DNA from 3 places in the Pantoea sp. CFCC18179 genome. Region 2 is predicted to be linked to each of the others. Evidence: predicted binding sites of a transcription regulator. Region 2 holds the regulator's gene; each other region holds the start of a gene.
What was found. Region 2 encodes CRP, which controls carbon source genes, mostly activating them, when cyclic AMP is high. Its sites were predicted from a motif close to ATGTGANNNNNNTCACAT; they were not measured.
Positions count from the first base shown of each region.

Region 1 (4,258 bases), on a different contig from region 2:
AGCGGTGGTTGCGCCGGAAATTTCCGCTTCGGTTGGCGTGGCAACCGCTTTTGTCATCAATCCGGTGGTGGGCGCAGCGGTGTTTGCTGCCAGCAAAGTGTTGGGGCCGATTTGGAACAAGATTTCGCTGCTGCGTTATCACATCAGCGGTCCGCTGGATAAGCCGGAAATCAATGAAGTGCTGCGCAAACCGCGCGAAGACAAAAAGAAGTGAATTTGACGCCGTCGGGTAATTGCCGCAGGCTATGACTATCCGAGCACATAATGAGTGAGAAACGATGACTCTGAATCTGGTAAGTGAGCAGTTGCTAACTGCGAACAACATTAATCAGCAGGACCTTTATTCCCTGTTAGGGCAGCTTTCAGAACGTCGTCTGGATTATGCCGATCTCTATTTCCAGTCCAGTTTCCACGAATCCTGGGTGCTGGAAGACAAAATTATCAAAGATGGTTCCTACCATATTGATCAAGGTGTTGGCGTCCGCGCGGTGAGTGGCGAGAAAACCGGTTTTGCTTACGCTGATCAGATCTCCCTGAATGCGCTGCGCCAGTCGTCTGAAGCGGCGCGCAGCATCGTGCGTGAGCAAGGCAACGGCAAAGCGCATACCTTATCGGCGGTATTGAACCGTTCGTTGTATGCGCCGGTCAATCCGCTGGATAGCCTGACGCGTGAAGACAAAATTGCCTTACTGCATCGTGTCGATAAAGTGGCGCGTGCCGCGGATCCTCGTGTGCAGGAAGTGAATGCCAGCCTGAGCGGCGTGTATGAGCAAGTGCTGGTAGCGGCAACCGATGGCACCTTGGCGGCCGATATTCGTCCGCTGGTGCGTCTCTCCATCAGCGTGCAGGTTGAAGACCAAGGCAAGCGCGAACGCGGCTCAAGCGGCGGCGGCGCGCGTACCGGCTATGAATTCTTCCTCGCCGACGAAAGTGGCGATGTGCGTGCCGATGCGTGGGCGCGTGAAGCGGTGCGCATGGCGCTGGTTAACCTTTCTGCGGTCGCTGCGCCAGCGGGCATGCTGCCGGTGGTGTTAGGCGCGGGCTGGCCGGGCGTGCTGCTGCACGAAGCGGTTGGACATGGTCTGGAAGGCGACTTCAACCGTCGCGCGACTTCAGTATTCAGCGGCAAAATGGGCCAGTTAGTGGCATCCGAGCTGTGTACCGTTGTCGATGACGGCACCATTGAAGGCCTGCGCGGTTCGTTAGCGGTCGATGATGAAGGTGTTCCGGGCCAATATAACATGCTGATTGAAAACGGTGTGCTGAAAGGTTACATGCAGGATAAGTTGAATGCGCGCCTGATGGGCGTTCCGCCAACCGGTAACGGTCGCCGTGAATCCTACGCGCACCTGCCAATGCCGCGCATGACCAACACTTATATGCTGGCGGGCAAATCAACGCCGCAAGAGATTATCGAAAGCGTTGAGTACGGCATTTACGCGCCGAACTTTGGTGGCGGCCAGGTGGATATCACTTCCGGCAAGTTCGTTTTCTCAACCTCAGAAGCCTATCTGATCGAGAACGGCAAAGTGACCAAACCGGTAAAAGGCGCGACGCTGATTGGTTCCGGCATTGAAGCGATGCAGCAAATCTCGATGGTCGGCAACGATCTGGCGCTGGATAAAGGCGTCGGCGTGTGCGGTAAAGAAGGCCAAAGCGTGCCGGTTGGCGTCGGTCAGCCCACGCTGAAGCTGGATAAAATCACCGTGGGCGGTACTGCTTAATCTTCAATTTCAGGTCGCCATCGTTGGCGACCTGCTTCAACTCTTGCGGTGCTGCTGATATTGCCGCGCCACCTGCTTGAAATATTCCGTCAGATAATCGATACATACCTGCACTTTTAACGGCAACTTGTCCTTCTCGGTATACAGCGCATACACCGGACGCGGCTCGGAATGGTATTGCGGGAATAAAATATCGATCTCTCCGCTGCTGATCTCATCAATTACCCACATCAGCGGCACATAAGCGATGCCACAACCGGCTTTCAGCCAGCGAATCAGCGTTTGCGAATCATTGGTCACGAAGCGACCTTGCGGCGTGAGTCGCGTGACTAAACCTTCTGGCGCCACCAATTCAAAGGTGTTATCCGGACGTACGCTGTATTCCAGCCACGAAAAATTATCGATTTCGCCAGGTTTCTCCGGCGTACCATGTTGTGCCAGATAGCTTTTGGCGGCGCACACCACCATCGGCATCGCGCCGAGCCGCCGCGAGAACAGATTCGAATCCTGCAACGCACCGACGCGCACCACCAAATCCAGACCGTTGGCGATCAAATCCGGTGCCGGAATGCCGGTGACCAAATTCACGCTTAAACCGGGGTATTCACGTAACATCTCGCTGGTCATCGCCGATAAGACGTTTTGCGCCATGGTGGATGAGCAGCCGATGCGCAGAATGCCAATCGGCGTGTTATTAAAGGCGTAAAGCTGTTCATGCACCTGCGACGCTTCCGCCAGCATGCGGCGGCAGCCCTGAAAGTAGATTTTTCCCGCTTCGGTCAGGCCAATGCTGCGGGTGCTGCGATTGAGCAATTTGACCTGTAATTCATCTTCCAGTTTGGCGACAATCTGGCTGATAGAAGAAACGCTGAGCTGAAGCTGGCGCGCCGCGGCGGTAAATGAACCCAATTCAACCACTTTGGCGAAAATGGACATGCTTTTAAGTCGATCCATTGTTTACTCTGACTAAAAAGTGATTTAGCTCACAATATGTAGAAAACGTATAGTCAAGCGCGTTACTATACGCGTCGCTGGGTCTCTTCACTGCACCTGAACATGGCTGTGTTAACCCGATGATACGCTATGATTAGCTCAACGCGGCCTGAATGTTGCCATCAGTTTACCCGTCTTCCCCTGATCGTAAACCCAACATGCTGCAACGCATGTGGGCAGGTATCGGTGCAATCCGGCAAGGTCGAACTAAGGATCCGAAATGAGTGTGCTTCCGGTATTTGTCGTATTCGGGCTGAGTTTTCCGCCCATCTTCGTTGAACTATTAGTTTCGCTGGCGCTGTTCTGGCTAGTGAAGCGCGTGCTGACGCCTAGCGGGATCTACGATCTGGTTTGGCATCCCGCACTGTTTAACACTGCGCTGTATTGCTGTGTGTTTTATCTTGTATCCCGTTTATTCGTCTGAGGTTTTTAAGTGAAAGCGCTAATAAGAAAAATCGCGCGATACGCGATTACGCTCCTGCTGGTTGTCATCGCCATCGTGATCATCTTCCGCGCGTGGGTGTTTTACACCGAATCACCGTGGACGCGTGATGCCAAATTCTCCGCTGATGTCGTCGCCATCTCGCCTGACGTCACCGGCATCATTACTGACGTGCCGGTGCACGATAATCAACTGGTGAAAAAAGGCGACACGCTGTTTGTGGTCGATCGTCCGCGCTATCAAAAAGCGTTGGATGAAGCCCAAGCCGATGTCGAATATTACCAGGCGTTGGTGAGCGAAAAACGCCGTGAAGCCACGCGCCGCAATCAGTTGGGCACCAGCGCGATGTCGCGTGAAGCCATTGAGCAATCCAACAACGATCTGCAAACCAGCGAGCATCAGCTGGCGAAGTCCGTTGCAACGCGCGATCTGGCTGTGATCGATCTCGATCGCACCACCATCAAAGCGCCTTCCGACGGCTGGGTGACCAACCTCAACGTTTATCAGGGTGAATTCATTACGCGCGGTTCCGTGGCGGTGGCGCTGGTGCAGCAACATTCGTTCTACGTGCTGGCGTATATGGAAGAGACCAAGCTGGATGGCGTACGTCCGGGCTTCCGCGCGCAAATCACGCCGCTGGGTAGCAACGTGGTGTTGCGCGGCACCGTCGATAGCATCGCGGCGGGTGTCACCAACAGCAGCAGCACCAGCGACAGCAAAGGCATGGCGACAATCGACTCGAATCTGGAGTGGGTGCGTCTGGCGCAGCGTGTGCCGGTGCGTATTCGCCTCGACGATCAACCGGGCAACCGCTTCCCGGCGGGTACCACCGCGACGGTGGTGATCACCGGTGCGCAAGATCGCGAAACCAAAGTCTCGCCAATGGCGCAGTTTTTTAATCGCCTGCGTGAGTTTGGTTAAGCGAGGGCGATATGATTGAGTTTTTGCGTTTCCCGGTGAAGCTCACCTTCGCGCTGGTTGCGGCGTTGATGATTGGCTTTCACTTCAATCTGGAAACGCCGCGTTGGGCGGTCATGACCGCGGGCATTGTCGCCGGCGGTACCGCTTTTGCTGCGGGGGGCGATCCCTATTCTGGCGC
Region 1 covers NZ_JBNBPM010000002.1:25,591-29,848, forward strand. Annotated here, with positions in the region: gene yhdP (AsmA2 domain-containing protein YhdP) at 1-214, shown strand, start outside; gene tldD (metalloprotease TldD) at 279-1,724, shown strand; gene aaeR (HTH-type transcriptional activator AaeR) at 1,761-2,678, opposite strand; gene aaeX (p-hydroxybenzoic acid efflux pump operon protein AaeX) at 2,938-3,141, shown strand; gene aaeA (p-hydroxybenzoic acid efflux pump subunit AaeA) at 3,151-4,080, shown strand; gene aaeB (p-hydroxybenzoic acid efflux pump subunit AaeB) at 4,092-4,258, shown strand, end outside.
Region 1: the regulator CRP is predicted to act here: its motif matches at 2,696-2,713, upstream of aaeR (HTH-type transcriptional activator AaeR).

Region 2 (4,258 bases):
CCGCTGGCGTTAGAACCGTGCAGCGGCAAGTTGGATGTCGGCTTCTCGCGCTTCTATCAATACTATTTGCTCACGCAGTTGAAAAAGAACGCCACGCGCAAGTTGCAGGCCTGGCCCGGTACCTTACCGGTCGATCTCGATCAACTGCGTGCGTTTCGTCGTTTACGTGAATTTGATGATGCGGTTACCGCCCGCGCGCACGGTTTCGTCGATGCCAACGACTATTATCAACGTGCCAGCGCCATGCCGTTTTTAACCGGCGTACGTAAACCGTTGCTGCTCATCCATGCGCAGGACGATCCCTTTATGACCGACGCCGTGATTCCGCAGCCGCATCAATTGTCAGCCTCAACGCAATATCAACTGACCCAGCAAGGTGGCCACGTCGGCTTTGTTGGCGGCACGTTGCTGAAACCGCAAATGTGGCTGGAACAACGCGTGCCGGATTGGCTCTCTACCTATTTGGATGTGTAATTGTGATTATTCCCTGGCAGCAGCTTGAAGCGGAAACGCTGGAAAACCTGATTGAAACCTTCGTGCTGCGTGAAGGCACAGATTACGGCGAACAGGAACGCAGCCTGTCACAGAAAGTCGCCGATGTGCGCCGCCAACTTGAGCGCGGCGAGGTAGTGCTGGTATGGTCGGAGCTGCACGAATCCATCAATATCATGCCGAAGAGTGAATTTCGCGGCTAATGCGCCGCGCGGCAATTCGTGGTAACAATGCTCATCGCCGGACTTCACAGGGAGCTCTGTTATGTCAGCCAGGCATCCAATTATTGCGGTTACCGGTTCCAGCGGTGCCGGAACCACCACCACCAGCCTTGCCTTCCGTAAGATTTTCCAGCAGTTAAATCTGCATGCCGCGGAAGTGGAAGGCGACAGTTTCCATCGCTATACGCGTCCAGAAATGGACATGGCGATCCGCAAAGCGCGCGATCTCGGGCGCCACATCAGTTATTTCGGCCCGGAAGCCAATGACTTTGGTTTGCTGGAGCAGACGTTCAAGCATTACGGCCAAACTGGACTGGGCGAATCGCGCAAGTATTTGCACACCTACGATGAAGCCGTACCGTGGAATCAGGTGCCGGGCACCTTTACGCCGTGGCAACCGCTGCCGGAAAACACCGATGTGCTGTTTTATGAAGGTTTGCACGGCGGCGTGGTGACGCAGCCACACAACGTGGCGGAACATGTAGATCTACTTGTTGGCGTGGTGCCAATTGTTAACCTTGAGTGGATTCAAAAGCTGGTGCGCGACACCAGCGAACGTGGACATTCGCGGGAAGCGGTGATGGATTCAGTGGTGCGTTCGATGGAGGATTACATCAACTTCATCACGCCGCAATTCTCGCGTACTCACATCAACTTCCAGCGTGTGCCAACGGTGGATACCTCAAACCCGTTTGCCGCGCGTGAAATTCCGTCGCTCGACGAAAGCTTTGTGGTGATTCATTTCCGTGGATTGGAAGGGATTGCGTTCCCTTATCTGCTGGCGATGATTCAGGGATCGTTTATCTCCCACATCAACACTTTGGTGGTGCCGGGCGGAAAAATGGGCCTGGCGATGGAGTTGATTATGTTGCCGCTGGTGCAGCGCCTGATTGAAGGCAAGCGAATTGAGTGAGTGCAGTGATTATGTAGCGGCGCAATTTATTGCGTTATGTTGACCTTTTACCATCAACTGAACGCGATAAATCGCGCCGCTACAATCGAGCTAAAGCTCAATCACTTCATAGCTGTGGGTGATTTCAACGCCTTTGCCCAGCATAATAGCCACCGAACAATATTTTTCCGCTGACAGATCAACTGCGCGCGCCACCGCTTTATCGCTCAACGCTTTGCCGCTGACAATAAAATGCAGGTTAATGTGCGTAAAAATACGTGGCGCTTCTTCACGACGTTCAGAGGTGAGTTTCACTTCGCAATCGGCGACATCGCTACGCCCTTTTTGCAGAATCGACACCACGTCAATCGCGCTACAGCCGCCGGCTGCCATCAACACCATCTCCATTGGACTTGGCGCTTTATCACCGGAATTACCGTCCATTAATACCTGATGGCCGGATGAGGATTCTCCGAGAAAGGTAAGCCCTTCCACCCATTTCACTCGTGCCTGCATTATTCTTTCTCCTGAAGCGGCGGTTTTGCCGTCAGAGTACGCTTTCACATGACAAACGGCAATCCAGAGAAATCCCCCTTCTGCTGAAGCGAGACAACACAAGACAGCTCGCAAAAGCTGTGCTACAAACAGTGCTGAAAATATTTTCGTCCTAACCGACGAAGGCGGGAAGAATCAAAAGCGTAGCTTAAGAGTCACCCCGGAATAAATTTTCCTTCATTAGGAAACGCTCGACGATTAAACCGCCTGACAGGGAAAAATGCCCCCTGTATTTTTGGGCACGATTACAACAGAGGATAATAGCGAATGGTTCTCGGCAAACCGCAAACAGACCCTACACTCGAATGGTTCCTGTCCCATTGCCATATTCACAAATATCCGTCAAAAAGCACGCTCATCCATCAGGGTGAGAAAGCGGAAACGCTGTACTACATCGTGAAAGGTTCCGTAGCGGTACTGATTAAAGATGAAGAAGGCAAAGAGATGATTCTCTCCTACCTTAATCAGGGAGATTTCATCGGCGAACTCGGTCTTTTCGAAGAAGGCCAGGAACGCAGTGCTTGGGTACGTGCGAAGTCTGCCTGCGAAGTGGCTGAAATTTCATACAAAAAATTCCGTCAGCTGATTCAGGTAAACCCGGATATTTTAATGCGACTGTCGTCGCAAATGGCGCGTCGTCTGCAAGTGACATCTGAAAAAGTGGGCAACCTTGCCTTCCTCGATGTGACCGGACGTATCGCGCAAACGCTGCTTAATCTGGCTAAACAGCCAGATGCGATGACTCACCCAGACGGAATGCAGATTAAAATCACCCGTCAGGAGATTGGTCAGATCGTGGGCTGCTCACGCGAAACCGTGGGTCGTATCCTGAAAATGCTGGAAGATCAGAATCTGATCTCCGCACACGGTAAAACCATCGTCGTTTACGGCACCCGCTAATTCCTTCTCACCCACGGCGTGATGGCAACATCGCGCCGTTTCTATTTGCGATGAGCTGATGTGGCGCCGAATCATCTATCATCCTGAAGTTAACTATGCGCTGCGGCAAACGCTGGTGCTGTGCCTGCCTGTGGCTCTCGGTTGGCTGTTTGGCGATCTGCAAAAAGGGCTGTTGTTCTCTTTAGTGCCGGCCTGCTGCAACATGGCGGGGTTAGATACGCCGCACAAACGCTTCTTCAAACGCTTGATTGTGGGTGGTTCGCTGTTCGCCACCGGCAGTTTCCTGATTCCGTACCTCACCGATTATCACGTGCCGTTGCCGCTGATTTTATTGGTGTTGCCGCTACTGATTGGCGTCACCGGTGAAATCAGCCCGCTGCATGGCCGCTTACTGCCAGCCACCTTGATTGCCGCCATCTTTTCGCTAAGCCTGGTAGGACGCATGCCGATTTGGGTGCCGCCGCTGCTCTATATTGGCGGCACATTGTGGTACGGCTTGTTCAACTGGTTCTGGTTTTGGCTGTGGAAAGAGCAGCCGATGCGCGAATCGCTCAGTTTGCTGTATCGCGAGCTGGCGGATTATTGCGATGCCAAATACACCTTGCTGACGCAGTTAACCGATCCGGAAAAAGCGCTGCCGCCGCTGCTGGCACGTCAACAAAAGGCGGTTGATCTGATTACCGTCTGTTATCAGCAGATGCACATGCTGTCGGCCAGCCGCGATAACAGCCACAAACGTCTGACGCGCGCCTTCCAGGTGGCGCTGGATTTGCAGGAACACATCTCAGTTAGCCTGCACCAGCCGGAAGAAGTGCAGAAACTGGTTGAGCAGAGTCACGCCGAAGCGGTGATTCGCTGGAACGCCAAAATCATCTCAGCGCGGCTGCGGGTGCTCGCCGATGCCATTCTTTATCACCAGTTGCCGGATCGCTTTCACATGGAGAAGCAGCTGGGTGCGCTGGAGAAAATCGCCCGCCAGCATCCGGATAATCCGGTCGGCAACTTCTGTCTGTACCACTTCAGCCGCATCGCTCGCGTGCTGCGTACCCAAAAGCCGCTCTACACGCGTGACTTAATGGCCGATCGCCAACGCCGCTTGCCGCTGCTGCCAGCGCTGCGCAGCTATCTTTCCTTCAAATCATCGGCGTTACGTACCGCCGGTCGTTTCGCCGTGATGTTGATGTTTGGCAGCGCGCTG
Region 2 covers NZ_JBNBPM010000019.1:65,945-70,202, reverse strand. Annotated here, with positions in the region: gene ACPUC7_RS22750 (hydrolase) at 1-474, shown strand, start outside; gene ACPUC7_RS22745 (YheU family protein) at 477-695, shown strand; gene ACPUC7_RS22740 (phosphoribulokinase) at 757-1,626, shown strand; gene ACPUC7_RS22735 (OsmC family protein) at 1,717-2,121, opposite strand; gene crp (cAMP-activated global transcriptional regulator CRP) at 2,428-3,060, shown strand; gene ACPUC7_RS22725 (YccS/YhfK family putative transporter) at 3,119-4,258, shown strand, end outside.

Region 3 (4,258 bases), on a different contig from region 2:
CGCGCGTTAAGTATGGATGCAGTACAGAAAGCCAATTCGGGACATCCGGGTGCCCCAATGGGCATGGCGGACATCGCCGAAGTGCTGTGGCGTGACTTCCTGAACCATAACCCTACTAACCCGCTGTGGGCAGATCGTGACCGCTTCGTGCTGTCGAACGGTCACGGCTCAATGCTGATTTATAGCTTGCTGCACCTCACTGGCTACGACCTGCCAATGAGCGAGCTGCAGAACTTCCGTCAGCTGCACTCTAAAACTCCAGGCCATCCAGAATACGGCTACACCGCAGGCGTCGAAACCACCACCGGCCCGCTCGGTCAGGGCATCGCTAACGCGGTAGGCTTTGCGATTGCTGAACGCACGCTGGCGGCGCAGTTCAACCGTCCAGACCATGAAATCGTAGACCACAACACCTACGTGTTCATGGGCGACGGCTGCATGATGGAAGGCATCTCACACGAAGTCTGCTCCATCGCCGGTACCCTGAAGCTGGGCAAACTGGTGGCTTTCTATGATGACAACGGCATCTCTATCGACGGTCACGTGGATGGCTGGTTCACCGACGACACCGCAAAACGCTTCGAAGCCTACGGCTGGCACGTGGTGCGCGGCGTGGACGGTCACGATGCCGACGCGATTAAGAAAGCCGTCGAAGAAGCCAAAGCGGTTTCCGACAAGCCTTCACTGCTGATGTGCAAAACCGTGATTGGTTTCGGTTCACCAAACAAAGCCGGTACCCACGATTCGCACGGCGCACCGCTGGGTGCCGATGAAATCGCGTTGACCCGCAAGCAACTGGGCTGGAACCACGGTCCGTTTGAAATCCCGTCTGACATCTATGCGCAGTGGGATGCCAAAGAAGCGGGCCAGGCGAAAGAGTCCGCGTGGGATAAGAAATTCGCTGCCTACGCCGCTGCCCATCCGGAACTGGCAGCTGAGTTCAAGCGTCGCGTCAACAACGAGCTGCCCGCTAACTGGGCCACCGAATCGCAGAAATTCATTGAGCAGTTGCAGGCCAATCCGGCGAAAATCGCCAGCCGCAAAGCCTCGCAGAACGCCATCGAAGCCTTCGGCAAAATCCTGCCGGAATATCTGGGCGGCTCCGCTGACCTCGCGCCAAGCAACCTCACCATGTGGTCGGGCTCTAAGCCAATCAACGAAGATGCGGCCGGTAACTACATTCATTACGGCGTGCGCGAATTCGGTATGACCGCGATTGCCAACGGTATCGCGCTGCACGGCGGCTTCCTGCCGTATACCGCCACCTTCCTGATGTTCGTGGAATACGCACGTAACGCGGCGCGTATGGCTGCGCTGATGAAAATCCGTCAGGTGATGGTTTACACCCACGACTCGATTGGTCTGGGCGAAGATGGCCCGACGCACCAGCCGGTTGAGCAGATGGCCAGCCTGCGCGTAACGCCAAACATGAGCCTGTGGCGTCCGTGCGACCAGGTTGAATCGGCGGTGGCGTGGAAATACGCCATCGAGCGTGTTGACGGCCCATCGGCGCTGATCTTCTCGCGTCAGAACCTGGCGCAGCAGGATCGTACGGCTGAGCAGCTGGCAAACGTGGCGCGCGGCGGTTACGTGCTGAAAGACAGCAACGGCACGCCGGAGCTGATCCTGATCGCTACCGGTTCAGAAGTCGAGCTGGCTGTAGCCGCTTACGAGCAACTGACCGGCGAAGGCCGTAAAGTGCGCGTGGTGTCTATGCCTTCGACCGATGCGTTTGATAAGCAGGATGCTGCCTATCGTGAATCCGTGCTGCCGAAAGCAGTGGCGGCGCGCGTAGCGATCGAAGCCGGTATCGCCGATTACTGGTTCAAATACACCGGCCTGAATGGCGCGATCGTCGGCATGACCACCTTCGGTGAGTCTGCTCCAGCGGATCAGCTGTTCAAAGAGTTTGGCTTCACCGTTGAGAACGTGGTGAAAACCGCGAAATCGATTCTGTAATTTGCGGTCGCCAGCAATGGCGACTCTGCAACACAAAGGCGGCCGCGTAGGTCGCCTTTTCTATAACCTGAAACGGTTCAATTATTCCTGAAGTAATAATCCATTTAGCGAAAATTTGTGACGTAGATCCAATATTCCGCACCGGATTTGATCGCAATCATTCCTGTTATTCCTCCCATGCATTACTCTAGCTGAACCGTTTCAGTTAGGATTTTAATCGCATAGCGAACGCGTTCCGAACGGCAATAATTCCCTGTACAAAATGGCGCGAAACGCTCAGGCTAATCGGCACGTTTTTTCGGGTGTTGTTGAAGGTAGAAATGACCGTTCGCGTAGCAATAAATGGTTTTGGTCGTATCGGGCGTAACGTGCTGCGTGCGCTGTATGAAACCGGTCGCCGGGCTGAAATTACGGTGGTGGCGATTAACGAATTGGCCGACGCCGCCGGTATGGCGCATTTGCTGAAGTACGATACCAGCCACGGTCGATTTGCGTTTGATGTGCGCCAGGAGCGCGATCAACTGTTTGTCGGCGATGACACCATCCGCATTTTGCATCAGGCGGAAATCGATGTGCTGCCGTGGCGTGAATTGAATGTCGATATCGTGCTGGATTGCACCGGTGTGTATGGCAGCCGTGCAGATGGCGAAGCCCATTTGCAGGCAGGCGCGAAAAAAGTGTTGTTCTCGCATCCGGGCGGCAACGATTTGGATGCCACTGTGGTGTTCGGCGTGAACGAACAAGCTCTTAAACAAACTGACCGCATCGTCTCCAACGCATCCTGTACCACCAACTGCATTATTCCGGTGATCAAGCTGTTGGATGACGCCTTTGGCATTGAATCGGGCACTGTGACCACGATTCACTCGGCGATGCACGATCAGCAGGTGATCGATGCCTATCACAGCGATCTGCGCCGCACACGTGCCGCCAGCCAATCGATCATTCCGGTAGATACGCGTCTTGCCGCGGGCATTACTCGTATTTTTCCGAAATTTAACGATCGCTTTGAAGCCATTGCGGTGCGCGTGCCCACCATTAACGTGACAGCCATTGATTTGAGCGTCTCGGTGCGTGAAGCGGTGAAGGCTTGTGAGGTCAACGCCTTGCTGCAAAACGCGTCAGAAGGGGCGTTTCGTGGTATAGTTGACTATACGGAATTACCTTTAGTCTCAGTAGATTTTAACCATGATCCGCACAGTGCCATTGTTGATGGCACGCAAACGCGGGTCAGCGGTCATCACCTGATCAAAACACTGGTTTGGTGTGACAACGAATGGGGCTTTGCTAACCGCATGATCGACACCACGTTAGCAATGGCCGCAAGTGGTTTCAGGTAAGACGCGGACTGCGTCTGGCAAAACTTATGAGAATCAACGAGAGGGTTCACCATGTCTGTAATTAAGATGACCGATCTGGATCTTGCTGGTAAACGCGTTCTGATCCGTGCCGATCTCAACGTGCCAGTAAAAGAAGGGAAAGTGACGTCAGATGCACGTATCCGTGCTTCTCTGCCAACCATCGAAGCGGCGTTGAAACAGGGCGCGAAAGTGATGGTTACCTCTCACCTGGGTCGTCCGACCGAAGGTGAATACAATGAAGAGTTCTCCCTGCTGCCAGTTGTTAACTACCTGAAAGACAAGCTGAACGGCACCAACGTTACCCTGGCAAAAGATTACCTCAAAGGTGTTGAAGTCAATGCGGGTGAACTGGTTGTGCTGGAAAACGTGCGCTTTAACAAAGGCGAGAAAAAAGACGAAGAAGGTCTGGCAAAGGATTATGCCGCACTGTGCGATGTATTCGTGATGGATGCATTCGGCACCGCACACCGCGCGCAGGCTTCTACCCACGGTGTTGGCAAGTTCGCGCCAATCGCTTGTGCTGGCCCGCTGTTGTCAGCTGAGCTGGAAGCGCTGGGTAAAGTGATGAGCAACCCAGAGCGTCCGCTGGTTGCTGTGGTGGGTGGTTCTAAAGTTTCTACCAAGTTCGATGTGTTGCAGTCGCTGGTTAAGATCGCTGACACCGTAATCGTCGGTGGCGGTATCGCTAACACCTTCGTGGCAATCGACAACAACGTTGGCAAATCACTGTTTGAGCCAGACTTCGTTGAAGCAGCGAAAAAGTTGCGTGACGAGCACGGCATCCCAGTTCCTACCGATTCTCGCGTAGGCACGGAATTCTCTGAAACTGCACCGGCAACCGTTAAAAAGGTTTCCGAAGTTGCGGATAACGAAGAGATTATGGACTTCGGTGATGAAACCGCACAGGCCATGGCAGCGATCCTGAAAGGCGCTAAAAC
Region 3 covers NZ_JBNBPM010000002.1:459,297-463,554, forward strand. Annotated here, with positions in the region: gene tkt (transketolase) at 1-1,959, shown strand, start outside; gene epd (erythrose-4-phosphate dehydrogenase) at 2,280-3,299, shown strand; gene pgk (phosphoglycerate kinase) at 3,351-4,258, shown strand, end outside.
Region 3: the regulator CRP is predicted to act here: its motif matches at 2,075-2,092, upstream of epd (erythrose-4-phosphate dehydrogenase).